3 regions of the Allobosea sp. P4_C6 genome follow, and region 1 is predicted to be linked to each of the others. Evidence: riboswitches for the same ligand, from Rfam matches in the RefSeq annotation. Region 1 holds a riboswitch; each other region holds the start of a gene.
The links. A riboswitch is a leader RNA that binds a small molecule or an ion and turns the genes downstream of it on or off. The one in region 1 is predicted to bind thiamine pyrophosphate.
Positions count from the first base shown of each region.

Region 2: it holds a riboswitch for thiamine pyrophosphate, as region 1 does, so the genes downstream of both, thiO (glycine oxidase ThiO) here and AC1DVA_RS13100 (LuxE/PaaK family acyltransferase) in region 1, are expected to answer to the same signal.
Region 3: it holds a riboswitch for thiamine pyrophosphate, as region 1 does, so the genes downstream of both, thiC (phosphomethylpyrimidine synthase ThiC) here and AC1DVA_RS13100 (LuxE/PaaK family acyltransferase) in region 1, are expected to answer to the same signal.

Region 1 covers NZ_JBFUIF010000015.1:61,592-71,926, reverse strand. The annotation lists gene AC1DVA_RS13130 (catechol 2,3-dioxygenase) at 1-406, shown strand, start outside; gene AC1DVA_RS13125 (SDR family oxidoreductase) at 595-1,362, opposite strand; gene AC1DVA_RS13120 (ABC transporter substrate-binding protein) at 1,359-2,279, opposite strand; gene AC1DVA_RS13115 (ABC transporter permease) at 2,496-3,245, opposite strand; gene AC1DVA_RS13110 (ABC transporter ATP-binding protein) at 3,242-4,039, opposite strand; gene AC1DVA_RS13105 (acyl-CoA reductase) at 4,029-5,477, opposite strand; gene AC1DVA_RS13100 (LuxE/PaaK family acyltransferase) at 5,482-6,558, opposite strand; TPP riboswitch at 6,648-6,776, opposite strand; gene ggt (gamma-glutamyltransferase) at 6,915-8,591, shown strand; gene AC1DVA_RS13090 (2-hydroxyacid dehydrogenase) at 8,612-9,577, shown strand; gene AC1DVA_RS13085 (ABC transporter ATP-binding protein) at 9,590-10,306, opposite strand; gene AC1DVA_RS13080 (ABC transporter ATP-binding protein) at 10,287-10,335, opposite strand, start outside.
Region 2 covers NZ_JBFUIF010000032.1:327-10,661, forward strand. The annotation lists gene AC1DVA_RS20050 (hypothetical protein) at 797-1,318, shown strand; tRNA gene AC1DVA_RS20055 (tRNA-Ser) at 1,711-1,801, opposite strand; TPP riboswitch at 2,016-2,117, shown strand; gene thiO (glycine oxidase ThiO) at 2,200-3,195, shown strand; gene thiS (sulfur carrier protein ThiS) at 3,179-3,376, shown strand; partial or broken gene AC1DVA_RS20070 (beta/alpha barrel domain-containing protein) at 3,378-4,072, shown strand; gene AC1DVA_RS20075 (thiamine phosphate synthase) at 4,087-4,704, shown strand; gene AC1DVA_RS20080 (Rdx family protein) at 4,851-5,165, opposite strand; gene AC1DVA_RS20085 (carboxypeptidase M32) at 5,299-6,792, opposite strand; gene AC1DVA_RS20090 (NADH:flavin oxidoreductase/NADH oxidase) at 6,963-8,054, opposite strand; gene AC1DVA_RS20095 (MarR family winged helix-turn-helix transcriptional regulator) at 8,255-8,731, shown strand; gene AC1DVA_RS20100 (efflux RND transporter periplasmic adaptor subunit) at 8,747-9,943, shown strand; gene AC1DVA_RS20105 (efflux RND transporter permease subunit) at 9,940-10,335, shown strand, end outside.
Region 3 covers NZ_JBFUIF010000022.1:369-10,703, reverse strand. The annotation lists gene AC1DVA_RS16620 (hypothetical protein) at 1-2, opposite strand, end outside; gene AC1DVA_RS16615 (helix-turn-helix domain-containing protein) at 135-956, shown strand; gene AC1DVA_RS16610 (CsbD family protein) at 1,037-1,228, shown strand; gene dnaJ (molecular chaperone DnaJ) at 1,297-2,427, opposite strand; gene dnaK (molecular chaperone DnaK) at 2,580-4,493, opposite strand; gene AC1DVA_RS16595 (hypothetical protein) at 4,814-5,695, shown strand; gene AC1DVA_RS16590 (hydroxyethylthiazole kinase) at 5,679-6,440, opposite strand; gene thiC (phosphomethylpyrimidine synthase ThiC) at 6,437-8,329, opposite strand; TPP riboswitch at 8,408-8,511, opposite strand; gene AC1DVA_RS16580 (hypothetical protein) at 8,585-8,782, opposite strand; gene AC1DVA_RS16575 (hypothetical protein) at 8,830-9,108, opposite strand; partial or broken gene AC1DVA_RS16570 (OmpA family protein) at 9,222-10,335, opposite strand, start outside.

The DNA of each region.
Region 1 (10,335 bases):
GGTCGGCGGCTGCTGGTTCACCGTCAACAACAAGAGCTACGACATCGCCTATACGCGCGACCACACGCCGGCGCAGGGGCGCTTCCACCATGTCACCTATGCGGTGGACCAGCGCGAGCACATCCTGGAGGCGGCCGATCTCTTCCTGGAGAACGGCGTCTTCATCGAGACCGGCCCGCACAAGCATGCGGTGCAGCAGACCTTCTTCCTCTATGTCTACGAGCCCGCCGGCAACCGCGTCGAGATCGCCAATGCCGGCGCGCGCCTGATCCTTGATCCGGACTGGCAGACCGTGACCTGGACCGAGACCGAACGGAAGAAGGGCCAGGCCTGGGGGCTCAAGACGATCGAGAGCTTCCATACGCATGGCACGCCGCCGGCAGCGTCGGCGCCGGGATCGCCTTGAACGAGGCCGTCATTCCGGGGCATGCCGCAGGCATGAGCCCGGAACCCATGAACACCGTCGCGGCTGGACAAGGGTGGCGGCTGCCGCTTCGATTCCCCCCGCGATGTCGTGGTCATGGGGGTTCCGGGCTCTTCGCTGACGCGAAGCCTCGGAATGACGGTGTGGTTCCCAGCTAGCGGCGCTGCGAATCAGCTCATCACCAGCCCGCCATCGACATGCAGCGTCTGGCCGGTGACGAAGCCGCTCCAGTCGCTGGCGAGGAAGAGCACGGGGCCCGCCACATCCGCCGGCGTCGCGATGCGGCGCAGCGGCGTCTGCGCTATCAGAATTTCGCGGACCTCTTCCTTGGTCGAAGCGCTCGCATCGGTTGGGTAGACCAGACCGGGAGCGACGCAGTTCACCCGGATGCCGAGCGGGCCGAGATCAACAGCCAGATTGCGGCTGAAGCCGATCAGCGCGGCCTTGGCGGTGGTGTAGTCGTGATAGGGGATGCTCGGGCGCGCCACGAGGTCGCTCGCGATGTTGACGATGCTGGCGCCGCTGCGGCGCTGGAGCAAGGGCAGCATCGCCCGGCAGACCGTGTAGGCGGCCTTCACCGCGCCGTCGAATTGCTGGCCGTATGCCTCCCAGGGCGTCTCCCAGAAGCGGGCGCGATTGTCGGGGTCGAAGCGATACGGTGCAAAGGCATTGTTGACGACGACATCGAGCCGGCCGACCTCCTCCGAGATGCGCTCGGCCATTGCCACGACCGCCTCGGGAGAGGTCACGTCGGCCGCGATGGCGAGCGCCTCGCCGCCGAGCGCGCGGCATTCCGCTGCGACAGCTGCGGCGGCCTCGTCGTTGCGGAGGTAATTGACGATGACGATGCCGCCCTCGGCGGCGAAGGCCTTCGCGATCGCGGCCCCGATGCCGCGGCTGGCGCCGGTGACGAGGATGGCGCGGTCGCGGAATTTCACGGCATGCCGTCCTTCTGCGGGATGAGATCGCTCTTCACGATCTCCTTCATGTCGAGCGGGCGGGCGATCAGCCCGAGGCTGCGGAAGGTGTCGGCGCCCTTTTGCAGGGCTTCGAGATCGAAGCGGCCGAGGCCTTCGCGCTCGGTCGTCGGGGAGACGCTGGAGAGGTTGCGCAGCTTGATGATCTCGAGATTGACCGCCTCATCTCGGCCGTTGATGGCGCGGGTGAGGGCGAGGCGCGCAGCCTCCTCGGGCTTGGCGATCATCCAGGCGGCCGAGTCGCGATAGGCGGCGAGGAATCGCTTCAGTAGCGGCTTCTTCGCTTCATAGGTCGCCTGCGTCACGACAAAGAGATCGCTCGGCAGGTTGAGCTGGTCGCGGACCTCGATCACGTCGACCTCGCCCAGCCCCTTGGCGCGGGCGACGAGCAGACCGGTATCAGTCGCGGCGGTGGCGTCGAGCTGCCCCTGCATCAGCGGCGCGAAGTTGAGCAAGCCGGCGACCTGGACTGTCACGTCCTTCTCGCCGAGCCCGACCTGATGCAGCAGTACGAGGAGGTTCTGATAGGTGCCGCTGGCGAGGCTGTAGACGCCGATGCGCTTGCCCTTGAGATCGGCTGCCGAGCGGATGCCGCTCGCCTTCGGCGCGACGACGTTGAAGACGTTCTGCGGATAGATGTTGTAGATCGCGACCAGCTTCTCGCCCTTGTCGAGCGCGAGATAGAGCGAGGCGGGGTCGGTGAAGGCGATGTCTGCCTGGCCGCTCAGCATGTTCTGAATCGCCGCTCCGCCGCCATTGCCGGGCACATAGTCGAGCGCGATGCCCTTGGCCTTGAAGAAGCCCTTGTCCGGCTCGGCGAGCAGGTTGGTGATCTCGCTGATCGGCTGGCTCCAGCCGGCGATGGTGAATTTCTCCAAGGGTTGGGCCTGAGGCGAAGTCCAAGCGGACAGCAAGAGCGCGACCGCTGCCGCTACGCTCGCCGTCATCCCGGACAAGCGGCGAAGCCGCGCAGATCCGGGATCCATCGTAGAGCGCGGAGCCCTGCGATGGATCCCGGCGCTCCGCTTCGCTGCGGCCGGGATGACGAGCCCTGTTCTGAGAATACGAGCAAGAGCAGGGAAGATGGCCATGGTCTAACCTTTCGAGAAGCGATGCAGGACGCGGCGCTCCAGCACGCGCACGGCCTCGTAGAGCAGCATTCCGAGTGCGGTGATCACGACGAAGAGCGCGAAGATCAGGCTCGAATCCATCACGCTCTGGGCGGCGATGATCGAGGCGCCCAGCCCGACGCGCCCGCCGATGAACTCGCCGACCACCGCGCCGACCAGCGCGAGCACGACTGCGACGCGCAGGCCCGCCATGATGACGGGTAGCGCCGCCGGCAGCTTCAGGCGCAGCAGGGTCTGCAAGCGGCTGGCGCGGAGCATGCGGAAGAGTTCGCGCCGGGCCGGATCGACCTCGGTCAACCCGGTCAGCGTGTTCTCCATCAGCGGGAAGAAGCAGATCAGCGCGGTGATGACGACGGTTGGCGTCATGCCGAAGCCGAACCAGATGATGAAGAGCGGACCGAGCGCGAGCTTGGGCACGAGCTGGCTCGCCAGCACATAGGGGTGCAGCAGGCGCCCGAGCATGGGGACTTCCGCGAGCAGGATGCCGACGCCGAGGCCGACGATGGTGCCGATGCCGAGTCCCAGCGCCATCTCCGTGGCCGTGACGGCGAGATGCGGCCAGAGCCGGCCGGTGGCGATCTCGCTCCACAGTGTCGCCAGCACGGCCGAGGGTGGTGGCAGGACGAGGGCGGAGAGGCCGCCGAGCCGGCACCAGGCTTCCCAGCCGGCGAGCAGGGCGAGAAGCAGCAAGAGGGAGGGGAGGCGCGCGGTCATGCGGCCGGCCTCCGGCTTGCGATAGCCCCGGTTTCGCCATCCATGGCGTCGCGCAGTTCGCGGCAAGCCGCCGTGAACGTGGGTGCATAGCGCATGTCGCGATGGCGCGGGCGCGGCAGCTCGATTCGGCGCGCATGGGTGAGGCGGCCCGCCGCCATCACCGCGACCTTGTCGGCGAGATAGACGGCCTCGGCGATATCATGGGTGACGAAGAGCGCCGTCGTGCCGTGGAGCGCGCAGAGCCGCAGCAGATCATCCTGCAATTCCTCGCGGGTCAGGGCATCGAGTGCCGCGAAGGGCTCGTCGAGCAGCAGCAAATCCGGTTCGCCGATCAGCGCGCGGGCGACGGCGACGCGGCTCTGCTGGCCCCCGGAGAGTTCGGTGGGGCGGCGGCTAGAGAAATCTGCGAGGCCGACACGCTCAAGCAGGTCGAACGCAGCATCCTTATCGGCGACGATGGGGCGGCGCTTCAGCGAGATCGGCAGCAGGACATTGTCGAGAGTGCTCAGCCAGTCGAGCAGGGTCGGGGCCTGGAAGACGAAGCCGGCGCGGAGGCTCGGGCCATGCAGCGCCTCGCCGCCAATGCGGATGGCGCCCTCGCTCGGCACGAGCAAGCCGGCGGCGAGCTTGAGCAACGTGGTCTTGCCGCAGCCGCTGCGGCCGAGCAGGCAATGGATCTCGCCGCGCGGGATGATCCAGTCGACGCCGTCGACGATGGCCGGGCCGCCCGCGTCATAACGGAAGGCGACCCGCTCGATCGCGACGAAGCCGGGGGTGGTGGGGTCAGTCGACATAGGGCGCGAACCCTTCTGCCGCGGCTTCAGCGCCGTGCTCGATCTCGGTCAGGGTGACCAAGTCGAGCAGGCTGAAGCGCCCGTCATGGTGCCAGCCGGCCTCCGGGGCCGCCATGCGGCCGAACGGGGCGATGCGGGTGACGCCGACCTCAGCAAACTGCTCCGCGAGCTGGAACAACCTCTCCGGCGCCGCCGCTATCCCGGCCGTCTGCAGGAAGTTGCGATAGGGCGCGACGAGGGCCGGGATCTCGTCGAGGCTGTCGACCGAAACCAGTTTGAGCGTGCGGTTGAGGCCTGTCGGACTCAGGTCCTCGGGCGTCTCGACATGGGCGACGCTCCACGAATCTGTGGGCTCGCCAAGGAGTTCTGCGGCGCCTTTCAGTGCGCCCATCTCCTGCGCGCTGCGCCAGGCCGTGATGGAGGCGGATTCGGCCGGCGAAAGCGTGCGACGGGGGTGGCGATGGGCGAGGGCGGCCAGTTCCTGCGCGACATGGCGCGCGAATTCGGCTGGCGAAACCCGCCCGCCGCGCTCGACGAAAAGCATCTGTGGGGAATAGCAGCCCTGCTGCTCGTAGCGGGCGGCGTCATGAGCGGCGAGGCGGGCCAGCGCGGGTGCCCTGCGGCTGTCGAGCGCTTCGCGCGCGACGACGCCGAAGCCGATCTTGTGGCCATGCGGCAGGAAGCGCGTGGTGATCGGCAGCTTGGCGCGCAGCGCCGTGAGCGTATCGTTGCCGCCATAGGCCATGACGGTGTCGGCCGCGCGCAGGAAAATTGGTTCGGCAGGCGCTTCGCCACCCTTCCACCAGGTGATGGCGAGGCATTCGCCGAGTTCGGGGTCGATCTCGGCGATCAGGCCCGCAAACCAGCCCGCCGTCAGCGGCTCGGCCGAGGCGAGTTTGCCGATCGTGCCGGCCTTGACCAGAAGCCCGCAGATCAGGCTCCAGAGCGAGAGCGCCGGCACGTTGCCGGCCCAGACATGCAGCAGCAGCTCCGGGCCGTGAGCGCGCAGGTAGCCGCCCTTGGGCGTCGGCTGGAAGCCGTCCAGCATGGCGGGATTGGCGAAATCCTCGGCCAGGAAGCGCAGGAGCTGCGGGCGCCGGAAGGTCTTCAGATAACTCGTGAGGCCGAGACGCACCGTCTCGCGGTCGTAGCCGGTGATGATCGGCAGAAGGTGCTCGGCCTTGCGCCGCAGCGGATGCTCGCGGTCGAGCAGGCGGGCAATGGCGGCGTCGATCGCTGCGACGATGCGCGCGGTGTCCATCCGCTTCAGCCGGGCGCGGGCATTGCTGCGCACATGGTCGCAGAGAGCAGCCGCCTGAGCCTCGTCCAGCTCCGGCAGCGCGATGGTCGCGCTCTCGCCCCAGGCGCTATAGCTGACTTCGCGCCAGCGCAGCGCCTCGCGATTCAGGCCCGGCAGATGGCCCYCATATTCGATCACCGTATCAGCCTCGCGCTGCGGCCAGGAATTCGGCGACCGCGACCGAGCAACCCTTGGAGGCCTCGCCATCGACCCGGCCGAGCAGCCTGAATCCACCCGGGACGATCTCGCCGGCGTCCTCGGTCAGGATCGCCGAGACGCAGTTGAAATGCGCGAGGTCGTGATGGACGATCACGCCGCGCTCGCCCTCGGGCAGGTCGGTGCCGGTCAGCGGATCGACGACGCGGCTGCGGATCCAGTGCGGGCCGGATTTCACCGACGGGCAGATCGCATTGCCGTCGTCGTAGAGCTGCGAGCTCAACTCGGTCATGCCGTACATGTTGATGCAGGACGAGCGGGGCACGCCCAAGGCGAGGCTAAGACCGTCGTAGAACTCGTCGAGTCCCAGCTCGCGCGACTGGCCCTTGAAGCCGCCGGTGTCGAGGATGAGGCTGCCTTCGGGCAGGGCGAAGCGCCGGCCGGTCGCCGCGAGCGCGTCCAGCACGGGAGCGAAGGAATAGCTCGCGCCGAGCAGGGCATAGGGCTCGCCGCTCTTCGCCGCTTGCTCCAGCGCCGACAAAAGGCCGTCGAGGTCGAGACCCGACGAGCCGATGAACACCTCGGAATCCGACGTGCCGCATTCGCGACGGGCGAGCGAGAGATAGCAGGCGAGCGAGGAGTTCGGCAGGGCGGCTTCGTCGGGGAAGAGGATGCCCATGCGGATGCGCTCGCGGCCGCGCATGAAACGCTCACGGAAGTTCACCAGCATCGAGCGGCTCCAGACGGCGAGCGTCGGGTGGTAGCTGCGGCCGCGTATCCCTTGCGTCGTGCCGCTGGTCATGAAAACGCGCTCGGCCGCTTCCGGCGGGCTGCAGCTCAGCGTCAGATCCTTGAAGGCCGTGATCGGCACGGCCGGGATGTCGCGCCAGCGCCTGACGGAGAGCGGCGTGCGGCCGCGCTGCAGGCAGAAGCGCTTGTAGGGCTCGTTGTTGCGGAACTGATACGCGAAGACCTTCAGCGCCATCGCCTCGAATTCGGCATCCGACGCATCGGGGAGCGCGATGAACGCCAACAGCGCGTCGATGATCTCGGCTTGCGTCATCTTAAGCCCGCTCCTGCCCGACCCGCCGGCTTGCCCGGACGGAATCGATCGCGATGAGGACCACATGCGCAGCTGGAATCGGGGCCTCGATGGCCGCCTGTCCCGCATCCCTACGCCGGTATGATCCGGATCAGGTTCGGAGGGTCACCGCGTTGCCGAGCTCGAAAGCCCCGCGGGCGGAATCTCAGCCTCCTAGCGAGGCCCCCCTGGGAACAGGGTTTAGGTGGGGCCTCGGCCCCTGCCTTGTCAAGCGTTGCCGGCACAGGGCCGCCAATTGTGGGTGAGTGGTCCGAACATGGCGCGCATGCCGAAGAAGAGGCTCGACGTCGGGCCGCAAAAGCGTTGATGTGCCGCCCATGAACGTTTCCGCTCCGCCGCCCCGCATCGCCTCTTTCACCTGCGAGAAGAAGCCGGCCACCGGCTCGCGCGGGATGGTCGTCACCAATCATCCGCTCGCCTCGGCGGCGGGCGCGCAGATGCTGCTAGCCGGTGGCAATGCGATCGACGCCGCGGTCGCCTCGCTGTTCGCGTTGACGGTGGTGGAACCGATGATGGTCGGCATCCTCGGCGGCGGCCTGAGCCATATCCGCCTCGTCGATGGCCGCCATGTCGTGATCGACAATCTCTCGACAGCGCCGGGCCATGCGACGGCGGACATGTACGATTGCCTCTCAGACGAGATCGGCAAGCAGCGCGATACGCGCGACCGGGAGAATGTGGTCGGCGCGAAGGCGGTCGCCGTACCCGGCGCGCTGAAGGGCTGGTGCGAGGTGTTGGCGCGTTTCGGCACGCTGCCGCTGGCCGAGGTGCTGCAGCCGGCCATCGGGCTGGCGGAGCGCGGCTTCGTCGTCACGCCCTATCTCTCGAACTGCATCACCGACAATGCGGGCGATCTCGCCCGCGATCCGGGGCTTGCGGCGATGCTGCTGCCGGGCGGCCAGCCGCTCCAGCCCGGCGCAAGGCTGGTCCAGTCAGACTATGCCGCGAGCCTGAGGCTGATCGCGGCAGAAGGGCCGCAGGCGCTCTATGGCGGGCGGCTCGGCCGGGCGCTGACAGACTACATGGCGGCGAATGCCGGGCTGATCGATCAGGCTGATCTTGCCAATTACCGCATCGAATTGCGCGAGCCCATTCGCGGCTCCTATCGCGGCTACGAGATCGTCGGCCCCCCGCCGCCTTCTTCCTCCGGCGTGCACATCACGCAGATGCTCAACATCCTCGAAGGCTACGATATCGGCGCCCTCGGCTTCGGTTCGACTGACGCGGTGCATCTGCTGGCCGAGGCGCTGAAGATCGCCTTCGCCGACCGGGCCGTAGCAACCGCCGATCCGGCCTTCGTCAAAGTCCCGGTCAACAAGCTGATCGACAAGGCCTATGCGAACGAGCGCCGCGCCCTGATCGCGATGGGCGAGGCGAAAAGCTGGACGGCCGGACTGTCAGGCGGCGAATCCGCCGATACGACCCATGTCACCGTGGCCGATGCACAGGGCAACGTCGTCAGCGCGACGCAGACGATCAACGGGCTGTTCGGCGCCTGCGTCCAGATTCCCGGCACCGGGATGATCGCCAACAACTACATGTTCAACTTCGATCCGCATCCCGGTCGGGCGCTTTCGATCGCGCCGGGCAAGCGGGTTTTCACCTCGATGGCGCCGATGATGGCACTGAAGGAGGGCAGGCTCGCCTTCGCGCTCGGCCTGCCGGGGGCGCTGCGCATCTTTCCCTCCGCATTGCAGGCGATCGTCAACCTGATCGACCATCGCATGACCTTGCAGGAGGCGGTCGAGGCGCCGCGCGTCTGGACCGAGGGCGGCGTGCTCGAACTCGAGGAAGCCATCCCCGAGGCGGTGGCACAGGAACTCGCGGCACGCGGCCATCGCGTCGTGCGCTCGCCGCGCGTCGCAGGCGGCATGAACGCCATCGCCTTCAATGCGGATGGCACGCTGACCGGGGCCGCCTGCTGGCGCGCCGATGGCACGCCGGTTGCCATCTCGGGCGGGCTTGCCCGTGCCGGCGCACGCTTCACCATCTGACCGTATTCCCGGAAAATTCAATGCCCGAGACCATCGTCCTCCTCGACATGACCAGCCCCGAGCGCGCCGAGCGCATGCGGGCGCTGCTCCCGCCCGGCTTCGTGTTCACCCACGGCACGGCGCGCGGCGACGACCATATGAAGCAGATCATCGCTGAGGCCGATTACGCGATCTCGGGCCAGGTCGGCGTCTCGCGGGAGGTGCTGGGCGCAGCGAGGAAGCTGAAGCTGCTGCATAAATGGGGCGTCGGCTACGACAATATCGACATTGCCGCTGCAAAGGATCTCGGCATCACCGTGGCGCGCACCACCGGTTCCAATTCCGTGCCGGTGGCCGAGTTCGCGCTGGGGTTGGCGCTCTCGGCGCTGCGCTTCATCGGCTATGGTCATGCCGAGCTGAAGCAGGGGCATTGGGCGACCGGCAAGCTGCCGGGCGATCCCTTCATGCTCTCGGGCAAGACGGTCGGCATCGTCGGCTTCGGCGCGATCGGCCAGAATCTGGCGAAGCTGCTCAAGGGCTTCGGCTGCACGATCCTCTACAGCAAGCGCCAGCCGCTCGACGCTGAGGCGGAAGCGGCGCTCGGCGTCCGGCATGCATCGCTGCCGGACATTCTGGCGCAGTCCGACATGGTCTCGCTGCATTGCCCGCTGACGCCGGAGACGACCAATCTGATCGATGCGGCAGCGTTCAAGGCGATGAAGAAGACGGCGGTGCTGGTCAATGTCGCGCGTGGCGGCGTGGTCAACGAGGCCGATCTCGTCGCGGCGCTGCGGGCGCGGGAGATTGCCGGCGCGGCGATGGACGTGTTCTCGATCGAGCCGCTGCCGGCCGACAGCGAGCTCCTGACGCTCGATAATCTCGTGGTGACGCCGCATCTCGCCGCGATGGCCGCCGATAATTTCGCGCCGACCGTGAAGCGGATGTTCGACAACATGGCGCGCGTTTCGCGCGGCGAGCCGGTGCCGGAGCGCGATCTGGTGGTGTGAGGCTTCAGCGGCTCAGTGCAGCCCGCCGACGCCGACATAGCGTTCGAGCACCTCGGCATCGGCGCGTAGCGCGGCCGGCTTGCCCGACCAGACGATCCGTCCGCGTTCGAGGACAATGATATCTTCGGCAAAGTGGAGGGCGCTCTCCAGGCGCTGCTCGACGAAGAGGATCGTCATCGCGCCGCTGCCGGCGAGCCGGGTGAAGGCCTCCATCAGCATGTCGCAGATCACCGGGGCCAGCCCCTCCAGCGGCTCGTCGAGCAGCAGCACCGAGGGCTGGCCAAGGATGGTGCGCGCCGTCGCCAGCATCTGCTGCTCGCCGCCCGAGAGTTGGGAGCCGAGATTGCGGCGGCGTTCCTGCAGGCGCGGAAACAGCGAATAGGCCTCCTCGATCGCGCTGCGCGGGCGACCTTTGAGCCCGGCGAAGAGGTTCTCCTCCACCGTCAGGCCCTTGAAGATTTCGCGGGTCTGCGGGACGAGGCCGATGCCGCTATGGGCGCGGGCGGCGGTGCCGAACGCGGTGATATCGGCGCCGCCGAGGCTGATGCTGCCGGCATAGCGGCGCGTCAGCCCCATCAGGCTCGCCATCAGCGTGGTCTTGCCCATGCCATTGCGGCCGAGGATGGACAGGCGCCCGCCCGCAGGCACGGAGAACGAGACATCCTCCAGCACATGGGTCTGGCCGTAGCCGGCGCTCAGGGCGCGGACGTCAAGCGTGGCTGCCGGCATGCGCGTAGTTCCCGAGATAGGCTTCACGG
Region 2 (10,335 bases), on a different contig from region 1:
CGACGTCAAGCACACTCACCGGGCGATCGATGACGCTCGCGGTTACGCGAATTTGCTGATCCGTTTCACAGCAGATCGGCGCTCCGATTAGCGCCCGCGCGGGAGCGACTGTCCCGCATGGCCTTCACGGTGTTGCGGGCTATCGGCCCAACCCTTCGTCTTGCAGTGCGCGCCTGAAGTCCTCGAAGCTATCGAATTTCGGAACTGGCGGAGGCCTCGATGCTGGTGGGGGCTTGATGGCGTGACCTGTGCAGTTTGAACAGGCTGACAGAACCCATCCAGATTCCCGAAGGATCGCCACCAAACCAGAGTTTCCCCTTGTTTCGAATGTCCAAGGCGGCGCTGTTCGCTCTCCCCAAAGCTCGAAACTGACATCCCCAAAATGCACGGCAGGACTCGCTTCGAGCGAAAAATCCAGATGCATGGCTTTATCTGACATGCGCCCGATCAGGGTCATGCAGAAGGGGCCATCGCAGGCCGTTTCAACCCTGATTACAAAGTAGCCGTCCCCGGTATTCCGATCAGCCAATACGATCGCTTTTTAGGGTTTCGAGCGCGCGATCGGCATCTTTCGAACGGACCTTGTTCAGCAACGCGGTTGCCGCATCTCGATATGCGGCGGGCAGTGGGTCTTCTAGCCATCGGGTATAGGCCAATGCGTGAGCCGCCGTCGAAAGCCCCGTCGCCAACACGAGAGCAAGGAGGGTTCGCGAAATGAGATGGGTCAGTCGCACATCGTCTTCAGCAGTGGCGGTCGTTACCGGCCAATATCTGGAAGGAGCGCTTTCAATTGGCAATGGCACTGCTGTGCGCTACAGGCACGCACCGGAATCAAGTCCGTCTGATGTTTCACCGCAGTTTCCTTGCTCTGATCGCGCTCCTCTCGTCGATTGCGATCGCAGAAGCCGACGAGCATGTTGGTTTCCATCGAATGCTGATCGCGATGGAGCAGCGTGCGATCGCTGCGGTTCGCGCGCGCTCGGCAAGCGAACTCCAATCGATACACAACGACATCATGTATGATGTTGTGGGAAGCGGGGCCGGGCGCTGGAAGCCAGACGCGCAGTGCTGGCCCGCCTATGTGCACCTCTGGATCCCGGTTCTGCTCTACGCCTCGGCCATCGATCCAACCATATCAACGCCAGTGCGGAGCCCGGACGAAAACGCCTCAATGGGCGACAAGGTTTGGGCCGAATATCTGCAAATGATGGAAGCTTGTGAGCGCGCGACGGGCGTCGTCGCGCAGAATCAGTCTCGGCCGAGTGTTCTGCTACGGCGTGTTTTTCCGAATGGCGAGCCGGCCGAGCGAAGACGGTAATCCTGCTGCTCTACAACCAGTTTCATCAAGCCATTTGGCACGACCGGCTGATCGGCGCGGCCGACATCTTCATCCTACGCGGGCGTATCGGCTTCATCGACCCGAACGATCAACCGACGGGGGCTTGCGCCGCTAGGCAACTATTTTGCCGTGCTGGGTGGGACCGACGAACAGGCCGCGGGGATGCTGCGGGCGTTCGATGCGACGCATCTGCCTCGGACTTTGAGGACGAGTCTGAAGGGCGAGATCAGCGGCGGTGGCGAATCTTTGTCATCGACAGGACGCATGAGGGGATGGCAGAGACGCCCTGCATCCCAAACATGCCCCCAAAGCGTTCCCCGGACTTGAGAGTCGCTGCCGAAAAAAGATGATATTTCAGATAGATAGGGGAGTGGCGGAGACGGAGGGATTCGAACCCTCGATACCCTTGTGGGGTATGCTCATTTAGCAAACGAGTGCCTTCAGCCTCTCGGCCACGTCTCCGGCGAGAGGCTCTATGCCCGATTGCAGCGCCCTTTGACAAGCCTTGCCGACAACTTCCTTCGGGTTCGCTGTGCATGTTGGCAGGAGAGGGCGTCGAGCACTCCCTTACCAAGGGAGTGCTCGGTGGGCGGCGCCCGTTCTCCAGGCGACGCTCGTTGCAACGGCGCCTTGCGTCGGCTCGCCTTGCCCCTTGGGAGCCCGCGCACTAGATTGTGTGTGTCCGTTGGGGTGCCGAAAGGCTGAGAGGTGCGCGTCGCGCCAACCCATCGCACCTGATCCGGGTAATGCCGGCGAAGGGAACGGTCTTCGGCTCGCAGACAAAGCTGCTCGCGCCTTTGGCCGCTGCCTTCCCGGGAGCAGGGAAAAGCATGGCGGCTGCATCCAGCCCTTATCGGAACATGAACGTCGCGGTGGTCGGCGCCGGTGTCGTTGGCCTTGCCTGCGCCACCGAACTGGTCGCGCGCGGGGCGCAGGTCACCATCCACGAGCGCGGTCCGCGCATCGGTGCCGCGGCCTGCTCCTGGTATGCCGGCGGCATGCTCGCCCCCTGGTGCGAGGGCGAAAGCGCCGAGGAGCCGGTGATCCGGCTCGGCCAGGAGGCAGCCGGCTGGTGGGAGCGGCACGCGGACGGGGTGGTTCGCCAGGGCACGCTCGTTGTCGCGCCGAGCCGCGATCGCTCGGAGCTGCGCCGCTTCGGCCAGCGCACCAGCCATTTCGAGGAGATCGATGGCGACGCGGTCGCAGGGCTGGAGCCCGATCTCGCCGGGCGCTTCTCGCGCGGGCTGTTCTTCGCTGACGAGGCGCATCTCGATCCGCGCAAGGCGATCGCGGCCTTGGCCGAACGCCTCCTTGCAAAGGGCGTGGCGATCCATTTCGACAGCGCGGTCGAACCGGCCGATCTCGATGCCGAGATCGTCATCGACTGCCGGGGGCTTTCGGCGCGCGATGTCCTGCCCGATCTGCGCGGCGTCAAGGGCGAGATGCTGCTGCTGAAGAGCGACGAGATCGCCCTGTCGCGCCCCGTGCGGCTGCTGCATCCGCGCATCCCGCTCTACATCGTTCCGCGGGCCGGCGGCATCTTCATGGTCGGCGCGACGATGATCGAGAGCAGCGAGCGCAGCCGCATCTCGGCCCGCTCGATGCTGGAGCTGCTCGGCGCGGCCTATGCGCTGCATCCCGCCTTCGGCGAGGCGGAGGTCGTCGAGATCGGCACCGATGCGCGCCCGGCCTTCCCCGACAACCTGCCGCGGCTGACGCGGCGCGGCCGGGTGATCCATGTCAACGGGCTCTACCGTCACGGCTTCCTGCTCAGCCCCGCCATGGCGCGGATGGCGGCGGATGCCGCGATGAACCCGCAATCACGACCGGAGATGCTGCATGACCTTGCTGCTTAACGGCGCGCCGCAGGAGATCGCCGCGAAGACGCTGGCCGAGGCGCTGGCCGAGCTCGGCTATGCCGGCCGCATCGTCGCGACGGCGGTGAACGGCGATTTCGTGCCGGCCCGCAAGCGCGCCGAAGTGACCTTGAACGACGGCGATCGCATCGAGGTCGTCGCCCCGATGCAGGGAGGCTGAAATGGCATCCTTCTACGGCTTCGAGCCGCAAAACCCGCTCTTCCTCGGCACGGCGCAATATCCGTCGCCCGCGATCCTCGCCGAGGCGGTGAAGCGCTCCGGCGTCGAGGTCGTCACCGTCTCGCTGCGCCGGGAATCGTCCGGCGGCGCGGCGGGGCAGGCGTTCTGGGCGCTGATCCGCGAGCTCGGCGTCAAGGTGCTGCCGAACACGGCCGGCTGCCACACGGTGAAGGAGGCGGTGACGACGGCGCAGATGGCGCGCGAGGTCTTCGGCACCGACTGGATCAAGCTCGAGGTCATCGGCGAGGACGATACGCTCCAGCCGGACGTGATCGCGCTGGTCGAAGCCGCCCGCATCCTCGCCGATGACGGCTTCAAGGTCTTTCCCTACACGACGGCAGGGGGCTCAACAACCCCTACGGACTGCGCACCATGCGCCAGCATTTCCCGGATATTCCGCTCGTCGTCGACGCCGGCATCGGCCTGCCCTCCCATGCCGCGCAGGCGATGGAGCTGGGCTATGACGGCATCCTTCTCAACACGGCCGTCGCCAAGGCCGGCGATCCTGCCGCGATGGCGGAGGCCTTCGCGCTCGCCATCCGCGCAGGCCGGCTCGCTTTCGAGGCGCAGCCGATCGAGGCGCGTGACATGGCAGCTCCCTCCACGCCCGTCATGGGCAAGGCCTTCCTGGCATGAAAGACCTGTCTCGCATGAAGCTCGATCCGTTCTATCCCATCTTCGACAGCGCCGACTGGCTGGAGCGGATGCTGCCGCTCGGCGTCAAGCTGGTGCAATTGCGCGTCAAGGATCGGCCCGAAATCGAGGTTGCCCGCGAGATCGCTCGCGCCAAGCGGCTCTGCGCGGCAACTGGCTGTGTGCTCGTCGTCAACGACTACTGGAAGCTCGCCATCGCGGAGGGCTGCGATTTCCTCCATCTCGGTCAGGAGGATCTCGACACCGCCGATCTCGGCGCGATCCGCAAGGCGGGCCTCAAGCTCGGCGTCAGCAGCCATGACGAGGCCGAGCTGGAGCGCGCGCTGGCGACGGAGCCGGATTATGTCGCGCTCGGCCCGGTCTATCCGACAATCCTCAAGCAGATGCGCTTCGGCCCGCAAGGGCTGGAGCGGCTTGGCGAGTGGAAGCACCGCATCGGCGACCTGCCGCTGGTCGGCATCGGCGGCATCTCGCTGGAGCGGGCGCCGGGCGTTTTCGAGGCTGGCGCCGACATCGTGGCAGCCGTGACCGACATCACGCTGAATGCCGATCCTGAGGGGCGGTTGAAAGCCTGGGTGGCAGCGACGCGGAAGCAGCTCGCATCCGCGTCCTGAACGCCGTCATCCCGGGCGACCGCAGGGAGACCCGGGATCCATTCCGGAACGCTTCCGGACCAGGCTGAGGCATGGATCCCGGATCGGCGCTGCTTTGCAGCTTGTCCGGGATGACCGCGGGGAGTTTCGGCAACGGAAGAAGAGTCTCAGCTCTCCGCTTCCGTCGACATCGTGTGCCCGTCGACATGGCCGAGGCTGCGCTCGGGGTCGAGCCGGTCGCGCACGCGCTGCTTCAGCACCTTGGAATCCGGGAATCCGCCATCGGTCTTGCGGTCCCAGATCAGCTCGCCGTCATAGGTGATCTGGAAGATGCCGCCCGTGCGCGGGATCAGCGCGACCTCGCCGAGATCCTGCCCGAAGGTCGAGAGCAATTCCTGCCCGAGCCAGGCCGAGCGCAGCATCCAGTTGCACATCGAGCAATAGGTGATGGCGATGCGGGGGGCGGGCTTGGTCTGGGTCATGATCGGTCACCGAAGCGGGAGGTCGTTTCCGACATCCCGCTTCGTGCCCCTTGATGCAAGCCCGAAAGCTGCATGGCCGATCAGCATGAAGCCGCGGACAAGCCTTTGTTTTGAATAAATAAAATCAGAAAGATCAGGCCTCTTCGATGTAACGGCGGCGCAGATGCGCCTTGAACACGGAGGCGTCGAGCGGCCGGCCCGTCGCTTCGGTGAGCAGATCGTCGGTCGGGAGCAGCGAGCCCTTGCCGTGGATATTGGCGCGCAGCCAGCCGACCAGCGGGCTGAAATCGCCCTTGCCGATGCCGGGCAGGATCCCCGGCTCGGCCCGGCAGGCGGCGTCGAAGATCTGCGCCGCCGTCATCGCGCCGAGCGTATAGGTCGGGAAATAGCCCCAGCCGCCGGAGGGCCAGTGGATATCCTGCAGGCAGCCGACCCGGTCGTCGGGCACGGTGACGCCGAGCAGGGATTTCATCCCCGCATTCCAGGCGGAAGGCAGTTCGGCGAGAGCCATCTCGTCGGCGATCAGCGCCTTCTCCAGCCGGTAGCGCAGGATGACATGGGCCGGATAGGTCACCTCGTCGGCATCGACGCGGATGAAGCCGGGCTCGACGCGCGTATAACGGTGCCACATCGCCTCGGTCTCCCAGGCGGGGCCGGCGCCGCCGAAGCTCTCGCGCATCAGCGGCGCGGCGAAGGCGAGGAACTGGCGCGAGCGACAGGCCTGCATCTCCATCAGCAGCGACTGGCTTTCATGGATACTCATGCCGCGCGCGGCGCCGACCGGCTGGTTCATATGGCCCTGCGGCCGGCCCTGCTCGTAGAGCGCATGGCCTGTCTCGTGCAGCACGCCCATCAGCGCCTTGGTGAAGTCGGCCTCATCGTAGCGCGTGGTGATGCGCACATCGTTGTCGGCACCGCCGCAGAAGGGATGGGTCGAGATGTCGAGCCGCCCGCGCTCGAAATCGTAGCCTAGCGCTGCCATCAGGCGCAGGCCGAGCGCGCGCTGTGTCTCGGTCGCGAACGGACCTTTGAGCGCCTGCACCGCCGGCCGGCGCGCCTGCACCGCCATCGCTTCCTGTGTGAAGCCGGGCAGGAAGGCGGCGAGATCGTCGAAGAGCCCGTCGATCTTTGCCGAGCTGCCGCCTGGCTCATAATCGTTGAGCAGGGCGTCGTAGGGCGAGACGCCGAGCTTCTCGCCCTTGGCCTTGCCGATCTGGCGCTGGAGGTTCAGCACCTCGGCGAGATAGGGCAGCAATCCCGCGAAATCGGAATCGGCCCGCGCCTGCCGCCAGCGCATCTCGCAGGCCGAAACCGCCTTGCTCGACGCCTCGACGAGATCGGCGGGCAGGGCGGTGTCGACCGTCCAGACGCGCCGGATCTCGCGCAGGTTGGCCTTCTCCCAGGCGCCGAGGCCGCCGTCGTTTTCGGCCTCCGCGAGCCAGCCGCCGATGCGGGCGTCCGTCGCCATGCCGTGGCGCATCACATGCAGCAGAGCCATGCTTTCGGCCCGCGTCTCGGCGGCGCCCTTCGGCATCATCGTGTCGTTGTCCCATTGCAGGATGCCGACGGCGTTGGAGAGCGCGGCGATACGGCCGAAATGGGCGGCGAGGTCGAAATAGGCGGTCATAGCGGTCCTTGGATGGTGGTCGGTTCCACAGATGAAGCACGCGGTCATCCCGGGCGACCGGAGGGCGACCCAGGATCCATGCCGGAACGTCTCCGATGTGGGTTCTGGCCATGCATCCCGGGTCTTCGCTTCGCTACGCCCGGGATGACCCGGGGCAGCCTGTGGCTGCCTCAGGCGAACAGCTTGGAATACTGTCGCGGCTGAGAGCGCAGATACTGGTTCGGCGCCTTGACGCTGGCGCCGAGCTCCGCCGCCGCATGCCAGGGCCAGCGCGGATTGTAGAGGATGCCGCGCGCCAGCCCGATGAGATCGGCTTCGCCGGTGCCGACGATCGCCTCGGCCTGCTCCGGGTCGGTGATCAGGCCGACGGCGATCGTGGTGATTCCCGTTGCCTGCTTCACGGCCCGCGCGAGCGGAACCTGGTAGCTCGGGCCGAGCGGGATCTTCTGGGCCGCCGAGAGCCCGCCGCTGGAGACATGGATGAAGTCGGCGCCGCGCGCCTTGGCTGCCTCGGAGAAGGTGATGCTATCCTCGATATCCCAGCCGCCTTCGACCCAGTCGGTGCCGGAGATGCGGAAGCCGACCGGGAAACCCGCCGGCACCACCGCGCGCACCGCGTCCAGGACTTCCAGCGGGAAGCGCATGCGGTTCTCGAGCGAGCCGCCATATTCGTCTTCGCGTCTGTTCGAGAGCGGCGAGAGGAACTGGTGCATCAGATAGCCATGCGCGCCGTGCAGTTCGATGGCTGCCAGACCGAGCCGGACGCTCCGCCGCGCCGAATCCGCGAAGGCCTCGCAGAGCCGCGCGATGTCGTCCTTGGTGAGCGCACGCGGCGGCCGCGGATAGGTCTCGAAGCCGATCGTTGAAGGTGCATGTACCGTCCAACCGCCCTCGTCGAGGCCGAGCTGGCCGCCGCCGTTCCAGGGCTGCGCGACGGAGGCCTTGCGCCCCGCATGCGCCAATTGGATCGCGATCGGCATGTCCGACCAGGCGCGGGCGGATTGCAGCGCCTTGCCCAAGGCCGCCTCCGTCTCGTCCGACCACAGGCCGAGATCGAAGGGGCTGATGCGTCCGTCCGGCTCGACGGCCGTGGCCTCGATGACGAGGAGCGCGGCGCCTGACAGTGCGAGGTGGCCGAGATGGATGGTGTGCCAGTCCGTGGCGCAGCCATCCTGCGCCGAATACTGGCACATCGGCGCGATGATGATGCGGTTGGCGAGCGTGAGGCCGCCAAGCTGATAGGGGCTGAAGAGCTGACTCATGTCGGGAGAACTTCTCGAAGAGGGCGCGTTTTCGGGCGCAGTCTAGAAGCGCTTGCCCGTGCGAAGCCAGAGGCGCGCGCGCAAAAGCGATGCGCGCTCAGGGCGGCGCTCCTCACGATTCCGCGCTTCTTATTGTGCAACCGCGAAATCGCCGTAATCTGACATACTATAAGCAGGCTTACGTTCTTGGAGATCGGTGTATGAAGCGACCCTTGCGGCGGGAATTCATATTCCAGCTCGTCGAAACCTCCCGTCTGCTGCGGACCTATGTCGATCAGCGTGCCCGCCAGCACGGCACGACACGGGCGCAATGGGGCGTGATGGCTCGTTTGCGACGGCAGGAGGGGCTGAATCAGGCGGCTCTCGCCGAGCAGATGGATTTGCAGCCGATTTCACTCGCGCGCCTGCTCGATCGCCTGCAGGGGCAGAACCTGATCGAGCGCCGCGAGGACCCGGCCGACCGGCGTGCCTATCGGCTCTACCTGACCCCGGAAGGCCGGGCGCTGGTCGACGATCTCGATCAGGTGCGCACCGCGATCGCGCAGGAGGTGCTGGGCAGCGTCGAGGAGAGTTCGATTCTTGCCGCGCTGGAGGCGTTGGCCGCCATCCGCGAGCAGACCCGTCCCCAGCGGGAAGACAAGCTGCAAGTGCCGGCTGTTGCCGGCCGGACCGCCTGAACGAGTGGAGAGAACATGAAGCGTTCAGGACTTATCGTCGGTCTGGTTCTCGTCGCGGCTGCTGCCGCGGGCGTCTGGTATGTGCGTTCCCGCGCACCCGAAGGCGCGCAGACGGCCCGCAATCGTGGTGACGGCGCGGCTGTCGCGATCGTCTCCGCCGCTGCCGTCCAGGCTGACTTCCCGGTGCGCAAGCGCGCGATCGGCTTCGTCGAGACGCCGGCGAGCGTCGTGGTGCGCTCGCGCATCGACAGCCAGATCATGGCCCAGCACGTCACCGACGGGCAGTTCGTCAAGGCCGGAGACCTGCTCTTCACCCTCGACGACCGCGACATCAAGGCTCAGATCGCCAAGGATGAGGCGATGCTCGCGCGCGACGAGGCGACCCATACCCGCAACGTCGCCGATCTCGAGCGCTACAAGCAGCTCTTCATCCGCAATGCCGGCACGCAGGCGCAGGTCGATCAGGCGACCGCGGACGAGCGCAGCTCCGCGGCCAGCATCCAGGGCGACCATGCCACGCTCGATGCCGACCGGCTCAAGCTCGGCTATACGCGGATCACGGCGCCGATCGAGGGCCGCATCGGCGCGGCCCAGGTCACGCCGGGCAACCTCGTCAGCGCCAATGCCAGCAACAGCAGCGGCGCCACCGGGCTGCTGACGATCACGCAGATGAAGCCGCTGCGCGTCTCCTTCGCCATGCCGGAGAATGAGCTGCCGACCCTGCACGGTGCGCTGGCCGCCGCCAAGCCCGTGCCGGTGACGGCCCGTGTGCCGAATTCGGGCCGCCCGCCGGTGGAGGGCAGGCTCAATTTCGTCGATTCGACGGTCGACATCACCTCTGGAACCATCACCGCCAAGGCCGCCTTCACCAATGACGACCTCACGCTCTGGCCCGGCCAGTATGTCGACGTCGAGATCATTCCGGAAACGCTGACCGGAGTCACCGTGATCCCCACCGTCGCGGTCCAGACCGGGCAGCAGGGGCCCTATGCCTTCGTCATCAAGCCGGATTCGACCGTCGACCTACGCCAGATCAAGGTCGCGCTCAGCGACGGCGACAAGACGGCGTTGACCGAGGGTATCGCGCCGGGCGAACGGGTCGTGACCGACGGACAGATGCGTCTGAAGCAGGGCACGCGGGTGCGGGAGCGTGCCGCGACGAGCGAGAAGCCGCCGCAAAGCACGCCGGTGGCGGAAGGCGCACGCTCATGAACATCTCGGCCTTCTGCATCAAGCATCCCGTCGCTACCATCCTGATGTCGGTCTCGCTGGTGCTGGCGGGGCTCTTCGCCTGGCGCTTCCTGCCGGTCGCGGCCTTGCCGCGCGCCGAGTTCCCGGTCGTCAACGTCTCCGCCCAATTGCCCGGCGCTTCGCCGGACACCATGGCGACGTCGGTCGCGACGCCGCTGGTCAAGCAGTTCGGCACCATCGCCGGCATCGACTCGATCTCGACCACGAACTCGCAGGGCTCGACCTCGATCGCGATCCAGTTCGTGCTGAACCGCGACATCGACGCTGCGGCTGCCGACGTGCAGGCCGCGATCACCCGCACCCAGCGGCAATTGCCGATCGAGATGACGACGCCGCCGAGCTACCGCAAGGTG
Region 3 (10,335 bases), on a different contig from region 1:
ATGGCATTTCTCCTTGCGGCTTGTTGGGCGGAAGGCCCGTTGTCGATGCGGAGAATGCTGACGGGTTCGCGGGGACGCGTCGATTAAGCGGGAGGTAATTGGAACGGTCCGCCGGGATCGCTAGCTTGCCTGCCATGACCATGCATCACGCCCCCTCCATCGGCGCCCTGCTCCGCGACTGGCGGCAGCTGCGCCGCTTCAGCCAACTCGACCTCGCGCTCGAGGCCGAGATCTCGCAGAAGCATCTGAGCTTCATCGAGAGCGGCCGCTCGCGCCCGAGCCGCGAGATGGTGCTGCTGCTCGCAGAGCACCTCGCTGTCCCGCTGCGCGAACGCAACGCGCTGCTGCTGGCCGCCGGCTATGCGCCGGTCTATCTGGCGCGCCCGCTGGAAGACCCGTCGCTGAAAGCGGCGAAGGGCGCGATCGACCTCATCCTCAAGGGCCATGAGCCCTATCCGGCAATCGCGATCGACCGGCACTGGACGCTGCTCGCGGCGAACGGCGCGGTTACCCGCCTGCTCAGCCTCGTCGCCGATGCGGAGCTGCTGCGGCCGCCGGTCAATGTGCTGCGCTTGTCGCTGCACCCGGACGGACTCGCGCCCTTCATCCTCAATCTCGGCGAATGGCGCGCACATTTGTTGGCCCGGCTGCGCCAGCAGGTCCGATCGACGGCAGACGGCACGCTGGGCGCCCTGCTGAGCGAGCTTTCGGAGTACCCGCATCCGAGCCAGGCGACGAAGGCGCGCCATGAGCCCGAAGCCGAAGCCGGCATCGTCGTGCCCATGCAGCTGCGGCTCGGCGACACCGTGCTCTCGCTGATTTCGACGACCACGGTGTTCGGGACACCGGTCGACATCACGCTTTCGGAGCTCGCGCTTGAAACGTTCTTCCCGGCCGATACCGCCACGGCCGAGGCGCTGCATGCCCTCGCCGCAAACGGCAGCGGAACGGCGTGATCGCCCGGAACCTTTCAGCCCAGGCTCCGTTCCTTACCCGACGCGACGGATGTCGCACCGGAACCAAGAGGAGCTTCGCAATGGGCAGCACGACCGACAAGATCAAGGGTATGGCCAACGAGGCCACCGGCAACGTCAAGCAGGCCGCCGGCAAGGCGTTCAACAAGCCGGACCTGGAAGCCGAGGGCGCCGCGCAGGAGCTGAAGGGCGAAGCCCAGCAGGCGATCGGCAAGGGCAAGGACGCCGTCAAGAAGGCCGTCGACAAGGTCTGAGGCACCGGCCTCAAAACGCAAAGGGCCGCCGAAAGGCGGCCCTTTTTGTATCTATGCCCGGGTGCCGGTCAGGCCGTGCCGCCGAGACCGCCGAGAAAGTCCTTCACCCGGCAGAAGAAGCCGGCCGTCTCCGGGTGGTTGTTGTGCGAGCTCTCGCGCTCGAACTCCTCGAGCAATTCCCGCTGGCGCACTGTGAGCTTCTGCGGCGTCTCGACCACGACCTGGATGTAGAGGTCGCCGACCTCGCGCGAGCGCAGCACGCTCATGCCTTTGGCCTTCAAGCGGAACTGCTTGCCCGTCTGGGTGCCCTCGGGGATCTTCACCCGCGCCTGTTCGCCCGAAAGCGTGGGCACCTCGATCTCGCCGCCGAGCGCGGCCGAAACCAGCCCGATCGGCACGCGGCAGAACAGGTCGGCGCCGTCGCGCTGGAAGATCGCGTGCGGCTTGATCGAGAGGAAGATGTAGAGGTCGCCCGCCGGCCCGCCGCGCAGGCCGGCCTCGCCCTCGCCGGCAAGACGGATGCGCGTGCCGTCCTCGACGCCCGCGGGGATGTTGACCGCAAGCGTGCGCTCGCGCGTGACGCGGCCCGCGCCCTGGCAGTTCTTGCAGGGGTCGTCGATGATCTCGCCGCGGCCCGAGCAGGTCGGGCAGGTCCGCTCGACCGAGAAGAAGCCCTGATTGGCGCGCACCCGGCCATGGCCACCGCAGGTCGGGCATTGCCGCGACTTCGAGCCCGGCTTGGCGCCCGTGCCCGAACAGGCCTCGCACGAGACCGAGGTCGGCACGCGGATCGAGGCGTTCTTGCCGGTGAAGGCGTCCTCCAGCCCGATCTCGAGATTGTAGCGCAGATCGGCGCCACGCTCGCGGCCATTGGCGCTGCGCGGCCCGCCGCGACGGGCATCGCCGAAGAAGGAATCGAAGATGTCCGACATGAAGTCGGAGAAATCGGCATTGCCGCCGGCGCCGCCGCCATTCTCGAAGGCCTGATGGCCGAAGCGGTCATAGGCGGCGCGTTTCTGGCCGTCGGAGAGGACCTGATAGGCCTCGTTGATTTCCTTGAACTTGATCTCGGCTTCCTTGTCGCCGGGATTCTTGTCGGGGTGATGCTGCATCGCGAGCTTGCGGAAGGAGCCCTTCAGCTCGATTTCCGTCACGGTCCGGCTGACGCCAAGGATCTCGTAGTAATCGCGTTTCGACATCGATCGAACAGCCCCTTCGCCGCCTCATGCGTCATGGCCGGGCTTGACCCGGCCATCTCCGGCAGGAAAGCGTTTTTCTTCGCGATGCCTTCTCGTAACGAGATGGCCGGGTCAAGCCCGGCCATGACGTCCCAGGAGAAGGCGAGCGCCGGTTACGCGCTCTTCTTCTTGTCGTCCGAGACGTCCTTGAAGTCGGCGTCGATGACGTCGTCCTTCTTGGCTTCCTCGGTCGTCTCGCCTTCGGCAGCGGCGCCTTCGGCCTGGCTGGCGGCATACATCGCCTCGCCGAGCTTCATCGAAGCCTGCATCAGCTCGTTGGTGCGCGCCTGGATGGCCTCGGGATCCTCGCCGGTCAGGGCAGTCTTGAGCGCCTCGGCCGCGGTCTCGATCGCCGCCTTGTCGGCTTCCGAAACCTTGTCGCCATAATCCTTCAGCGACTTCTCGGTCGAATGCACAAGGCTCTCGCCCTGGTTCTTCGCCTCGACCAGCTCGCGGCGCTTCTTGTCCTCGGAGGCGTTGGCCTCCGCATCCTTCACCATCTTCTGGATGTCGGCCTCGCTGAGACCGCCCGAAGCCTGGATCTTGATCTGCTGCTCCTTATTGGTGGCCTTGTCCTTCGCCGTCACCGAGACGATGCCGTTGGCGTCGATGTCGAAGGTCACCTCGATCTGCGGCATGCCGCGCGGGGACGGCGGAATGCCCATCAGGTCGAACTGGCCGAGCAGCTTGTTGTCGGCCGCCATCTCGCGCTCGCCCTGGAAGACCCGGATCGTCACCGCGTTTTGGTTGTCCTCGGCGGTGGAGAAGACCTGGCTCTTCTTGGTCGGGATCGTGGTGTTGCGGTCGATCAGGCGGGTGAACACGCCGCCCAGCGTCTCGATGCCGAGCGAGAGCGGGGTCACGTCGAGCAGCAGCACGTCCTTGACGTCGCCCTGCAGCACGCCGGCCTGAACCGCGGCGCCGATGGCGACGACCTCGTCAGGATTGACGCCCTTGTGCGGCTCCTTGCCGAAGAACTGCTTCACGACCTCCTGGACCTTCGGCATGCGGGTCATGCCGCCGACGAGGACGACCTCGTCGATCTGGCCCGCCGACAGGCCGGCATCCTTGAGCGCCTTCTTGCAGGGCTCGATGGTGCGCTGGATCAGGTCGTCGACCAGGCTCTCGAACTTGGCGCGCGAGAGCTTGATGGCGAGGTGCTTCGGACCCGAGGCATCGGCCGTGATGTAGGGCAGGTTGATCTCGGTCTGGGCCGTGGTCGAGAGCTCGATCTTGGCCTTCTCGGCGGCTTCCTTCAGGCGCTGGAGCGCGAGTTTGTCCTTCTTCAGGTCGATGCCCTGCTCGCGCTTGAACTCGTCCGCGAGATACTCGACGAGGCGCATGTCGAAATCCTCGCCGCCGAGGAAGGTGTCGCCATTGGTCGACTTCACCTCGAAGACGCCGTCGCCGATCTCGAGGATCGAGACGTCGAAGGTGCCGCCGCCGAGGTCATAGACCGCGATGGTGCCGGCCTGCTTCTTGTCGAGGCCGTAGGCGAGCGCGGCCGCCGTCGGCTCGTTGATGATTCTGAGCACCTCGAGGCCGGCGATGCGGCCGGCATCCTTCGTCGCCTGGCGCTGGGCGTCGTTGAAATAGGCGGGAACCGTGATGACGGCCTGAGTGACGGGCTGGCCGAGATAGGCCTCCGCCGTCTCCTTCATCTTGGTCAGGGTGAAGGCCGAAATCTGCGACGGCGAATAGTCCTTGCCGTCAGCCTCGACCCAGGCATCGCCCGAGGAAGCCTTCTTGATCTTGTAGGGAACGAGCGAGAGATCCTTCTGCGTCATCGGATCCTCGAAGGTCCGGCCGATGAGGCGCTTGATCGCGAAGAAGGTGCGCTCCGGATTGGTGACGGCCTGGCGCTTGGCCGGCTGGCCGACAAGGCGTTCGCCGTCATCCGTGATGGCGACGATGGAGGGCGTGGTGCGCGCGCCTTCCGAATTCTCGATGACCTTCGGCGTGGTGCCTTCCATCACTGCAACGCAGCTGTTGGTCGTGCCGAGGTCGATACCAATGACTTTACCCATGGATGGGATCCCTTTCGATTGAGCAGATCGCCGGCCGGCGACGCATTCCCGTCACCTGCCGGCCCATGGACCGGACCGCCCCCGCTTCGGCGGCGAACGAACCGGCATTCCACGTTTGACGGTGGTTAAACCGCCCCTTGGCGGCGTATATAGTGAGGGTGTTCCCACCCTTGCAAGACAGGCGAGCCGAATAAGAAACGGGGATTTCGGGCTTTGCGGCCGGATTCGTGCTTTCAGGCGCGACTGTGGCCTCGCCGCCCTTGCGCATCCTGACGCCGCCCTTCATGCAGGAAGGCCGTTCCGTTAGCGCATGGACAGCCATGAGCCGATCGACGCGCCTCATCCTCGCTTTGGCGGCTGCTTTAGCCGCGATGACCGCCTGCGCGCAGGCGCAGCCCCTGCAGTTGCCGGGCGCGCAGCCGTTCAATGCACCGGGTGCGCAACAGGCGGCCCCGTCGCAATCGGGCGCGCCCGCCCAGCCGCGCCCGCCGAGCATGCCGGCGATCAAGATCGCCGGCGAGGATGCGATCCTCGGCAAGGTCCTGCATCGCAACGGCCATCACGGCGAGGCGATCTTCACCAAAACGGCAGGCGGATTCGGGATGAAGCTCAATCTCGACGGCTTCCAGCCCGCCAATCTCGTCGAGCCCTGCGCCGTTTCCTTCGGCGCGGATCCGGTTCCGGTCACCGCATTGGGCCGCCCGGCCGGCGTGCCGCGCTACCGGCTGGAAGCTCCGATCTGCCCGATCGTCTTCGATGTGCTCGACGGCGCCTTCCTCGTCGTGGAGCCGACGGAGCCCTGCGTGGTCGAGGCCGCGCAATGCCGCATCGACCCGCGTGGCCTGTGGGGGCCGGACGCACGTACGGCCGCCGCCCAGGCCAAGGAGATCGAGCGAGCCCGCGGCGCGGCCGAGCGGGCCGTCCGCGAAGGCTACAAGACGTTGACCGCGAAGTCCGACGCGGTCGAGCAGCGCACGATCGCCCGCGAGCAGGCGGGCTTCTCGGCCGAGCGCGAGATGATCTGCCGCGATTTCCAGCGCGAGGGGCAGGTGGGGTTCTGCGCCGCGCGCATCACCGAGGCGCGCGCCGCCGGGCTGCGCGCCCGGCTCGGCCTCAACACCGAGCCCAAGCCGGCAGCCAAGCCGAAGCCGCGCCCGGCAACGCCGAGGCCGGCGCCGCTCTCGCTCACACCGACGCAGTAGGGTCCCGGCCCATCCGCTTGGCCAATGTCGCTTCGTCGAGCCCGGCGAGAGCGTAGATCAGAAGCATCGCGAAGCTGCCCGGGCCAGCCGCGCGTTCGGCTGCGATTTCGCCCGCGATCCCATAAGCCGTCAGCGCGGCGGCTGCCGCGACGGCGGCGTCCGGCTCGACCGCCCGGCAGGCAGCGACCAGCGCGCTCGATGCGCAGCCGAGCCCCGTGACTTTCGTCATCAATTCATGGCCATGGCCGATCGAGAAGCTGCGCCCATCGCCCTCGATGCTGTCGATCTTGCCTGTCGTCACGCGCAGGACGCCATCCGCCCGCCGCATGACGGCATCGAGCGCGGCCATTTCCGTGGCGTTGCCACGCACGGTGACGCCCGGCGAGCGCAGGACCGCCTCGGCCAAACCCAGTCTGAGCGGCGACAGCTCGACGAAGACAGGGTCGAGCACGAGGGGGATGCCGCATTCTTGCGAGACGGCGACGAGCTTCGGGATGGCGCGCTCGCCCTCCGGGCTGATCGTGCCGAGATTGATCAGGATCGCGCCGGCCCCGGCGGCGACGGCCGCGACCTCGTCGGGATGACCGGCCATCGAGGGCACGGCCCCGAAGGCGAGCAGCATGTTGGCGGTGACGTTCTGCGCCACCGTATTGGTCAGGCAATGGATGCGCGGGCGGCGCTTGGCCACCCGCGCGAGGATCGACGCGACCTGCGCCGCGTCGAGACTATCGTTCTCGCTGCTCATTCCGCCGCTGGTAGATAGATGCTGCCGCCCTTGTCGAGGAATTCCTTCGACTTGGCGGCCATGCCGTCTGCTGCCATCGCTTCGAGATTGGCGCGCTCATTGTCGCTCATCGCCAGAACCTCGGCGCGCAGGTCCTGCGTGATCTTCATCGAGCAGAACTTCGGCCCGCACATCGAGCAGAAATGCGCGACCTTGTGGGCGTCCTTCGGCAAGGTCTCGTCGTGGTAGGCGCGCGCCGTGTCGGGATCAAGCGCGAGATTGAACTGGTCCTCCCAGCGGAAGTCGAAGCGGGCGCGGGAGAGCGCATCGTCCCTGATCTTCGCGGCCGGATGGCCCTTGGCGAGGTCGGCGGCGTGCGCCGCGATCCGATAGGTGATGACGCCGGTCTTGACGTCGTCGCGGTCGGGCAGGCCGAGATGCTCCTTCGGCGTGACGTAGCAGAGCATGGCGCAGCCATACCAGCCGATCATCGCCGCGCCGATGCCGGAGGTGATGTGGTCGTAGCCCGGCGCGATATCGGTGGTCAGCGGTCCCAGCGTGTAGAAGGGCGCCTCGCCGCATTCACGGAGCTGCTTGTCCATGTTCTCCTTGATCTTGTGCATCGGCACGTGGCCGGGGCCCTCGATCATGACCTGACAGCCCTTGTCCCAGCCGATCTTGGTGAGCTCGCCCAGCGTCTCCAGCTCGGCGAACTGGGCACGGTCGTTGGCGTCGGCGATCGAGCCGGGGCGCAAGCCGTCGCCGAGCGAGAACGAGACGTCGTATTTGCGCATGATCTCGCAGATCTCGTCGAAGCGCTCGTAGAGGAAGCTCTCGCGGTGATGCGCCAGGCACCAGCGCGCCATGATCGAGCCGCCGCGCGAGACGATGCCGGTGACGCGGGATGCCGTCAGCGGCACATACGGCAATCTCACGCCGGCATGGATGGTGAAGTAGTCGACGCCCTGCTCGGCCTGCTCGACCAGCGTGTCCTTGAACACCTCCCAGTCGAGCTTGATCGGATCGCCGCCGACCTTCTCCAGCGCCTGATAGATCGGCACGGTGCCGATCGGCACCGGCGAGTTTCTGAGTATCCAGGAGCGGATGTTGTGGATGTTACGCCCGGTCGACAGGTCCATGACGGTGTCGGCGCCCCAGCGGATCGCCCAGACCAGCTTCTCGACCTCCTCGGCTGCACCCGAGGTCACGGCGGAATTGCCGATATTGGCGTTGATCTTGACCAGGAAGTTGCGGCCGATCGCCATCGGCTCCAGCTCGGGGTGGTTGATGTTGGCGGGGATGATGGCACGGCCGCGCGCGATCTCGTCGCGGACGAATTCGGGCGTGACGAATTCCGGCACCGAAGCGCCGAAGCTCTCGCCATCGGCATGGCGCTCCCTGGCACCTTCCAGCATCTGCGCACGCCCGAGATTCTCCCGATGCGCGACATAGATCATCTCGGGCGTGACGATGCCGGCCTTCGCGAACTCGTACTGGGTCGTCATCCGCCCGTCAGCCGCCATCAACACTGGGCGTTCGGCGGGACAAGCCGGGACCATCTGGTTCGGCGAGATGTTGCCGTTATCGGCGGCCGTCACCGCGCGGCCCGGCACGGTATCGAAGCCGCGGCGGCTCAGCCATTCGCGCCTGATCTGTGGCAGGCCGGCATTGAGGTCGATCTTCACATCCGTTTCGGTGAAGGGGCCGGAAGGATCGTAGATGCGCACCGGCGGTTCGGCATCGGTCGTCAGCACGACCTCGCGAAAGGGCACCCGGATCGAGGCATCCTGCGGCGTCGGAACATAGATCTTGCGCGAGCCGATGATCGGCCCGGTGGTGACGCCGGTTGGCGCGCCGAACTTTCGCGCCGCATCGGCAGCAGGTTTCGGAGGTTTCGTATGGGTGTTCATGGGGATCTCCGCCTTGGTTCAAGGGTCAGGAGATCCGGCGTCGAAGCGGTTCAAGCGCTGTGATGCGGGCATGGTTGTGACCGTGCCGCGTTCCAGTCCCTCCGCCGGTATGACCCGGATCAGGTTCGATGGGTTCGGCGGTCAGGCCATCTCAGCTCTTGCGAGCACCCCTCGGAACAGCGCCGAGGTTAGGCGCAGCGCCGCCGCTTGGCAACGGGGCTGCATGACGAATGACTGGAGGATGGAAGAGGGAGATCAGGCCGTCAGGTCGACCAGGCTGCCCTGCCCAGCAGGAACCGTCGCCTGCGTCTGCTCGACGCTCTGCTGGAGCATGGCGACGAGGCTCTGATCGGCCTGCGCGTTCTGTTTGATCATCTCGACGGACAGCGCCTGCTGCGTCGAGGCGGCCTGCATCGTGACGATGCTGCGGGCAAGGGAAACGGCGTCGCTCATGCGGCGACGCTAGTTCGCCGACCTTGCCAAATCCTGAACGGCCCCGCTCAGGGCGCGATGATCGACGGCACCGGGCGCGGCATCGGCGGGTCGCGATCTGGCTGCGGCGCCGCCTGCGCGCGGTCATCGCGCGGGGCGCGCATTTCCGCGCGCGGCACGGGCCTCTCACTGGCTGGCGCGCGAACGGCCTCGCCTGCGCGAGGAGCCAACGGCACACCCGGAGCCCGCTGCTTCACGGCGGCAGGAGCACTCTGAGCCAGTGACGGAAGCGATGCAAACGAGCCCGCCATCATCAGGCAGGCCATCACCAGACCAAGCTTTTTCATGACTGAACCTCCCTTCGGCTTGTCCTCCGGGAGATGAAACCGCCACAGAAGGCGGCAGTTCCCTGCGTCCAGGGAAGAACGGGGCCGCTTGTCGAGCAGCCCCGTTCCCGTCGTCACTGGTTCTGGCCGCTGAGCAGCGGCGTGATGCGCCGCAGCGTCACGCGACGGTTCTCGCGTGCCGCGTCCTGCGTGTTGATCTTCAGATACTGCTCGCCATAGCCCTGCGTCGTCAGGTTCTCGGGCGGGATCTGGAAATCGCGCGTCAGGATCTCGGCGACGGACTGCGCGCGGCGATCCGAGAGGGAGAGGTTGTCGATATCGGCGCCGACGGCGTCGGTATGTCCCTCGACGAGGAAGACTTCGTTGGGCGCGCGCTGCAGGGCGCGCCGGACGGAGTCCGCGATCACGGACAGGCGCTGCGCCTGTTCGGGCGCGATCTGCCAGGAGCCGGTGTCGAAGGTGATCGTGTCGATGTCGACGCTGCGCATGCGGGCGCGCAGATCCGGCGAGTAGCGGACCTCGTCCAGCGTATAGCGACGCGGGATCGCGGCGATCGGCGGCGCCGTGATCGTCTCATAGATCAGCGCCTCGTCGGCCTGATCCGCATCGACGATATAGCGCTCGCGCGGCATCGGCAGCGGCGGCGCCGGCAATACGACGACATCGTCGGCGAAACGGCCGGGACGGTCGCGCAGCGTGTTGTCGATGATGATCACCTCGCGGTTGTCGCGGTCGATGCGGGTGCGGCGGATCAGCCGGCCCTCCTCGTCCGTGACGGTGACGATGCGCGTGCCGTCGGGGCGCTCGAAGACCATGCGGTTCTCGTCGCCGCGGCGCTCGGATCGCCCCTGCCAGCCGAGATCGCGGAAACGCTGATCCTCGTCGCGGCGGATGATGGCGCGGCCGTCATCGTCGCGGATGATGGTGCGGCCGGGCTCGCGGATGATGGTGACGTCACCCTCGCGGCGCTCCTCGCGGCGGCTGCGGATATCCTCGAAGCGCTGTGCGCCCTGCGTCGCCATGATGCCACCGATGACACCGGCGCCGAGGCCGATCGCACCGGCGACGCCGGGCGAGATGCCGCCGCGACGTCCTTCGCGCTGGGGCGGCTGGGTCGGGAAGGCCCCACCGGCGGGCGGCTGACCCGGAGCAACGCCGGGCTGAGCAGGGGTGGGGGCAACACCCGGTTGTGCAGCGGACGGCGGCGCTCCCGGAGCGGGGCGCGGC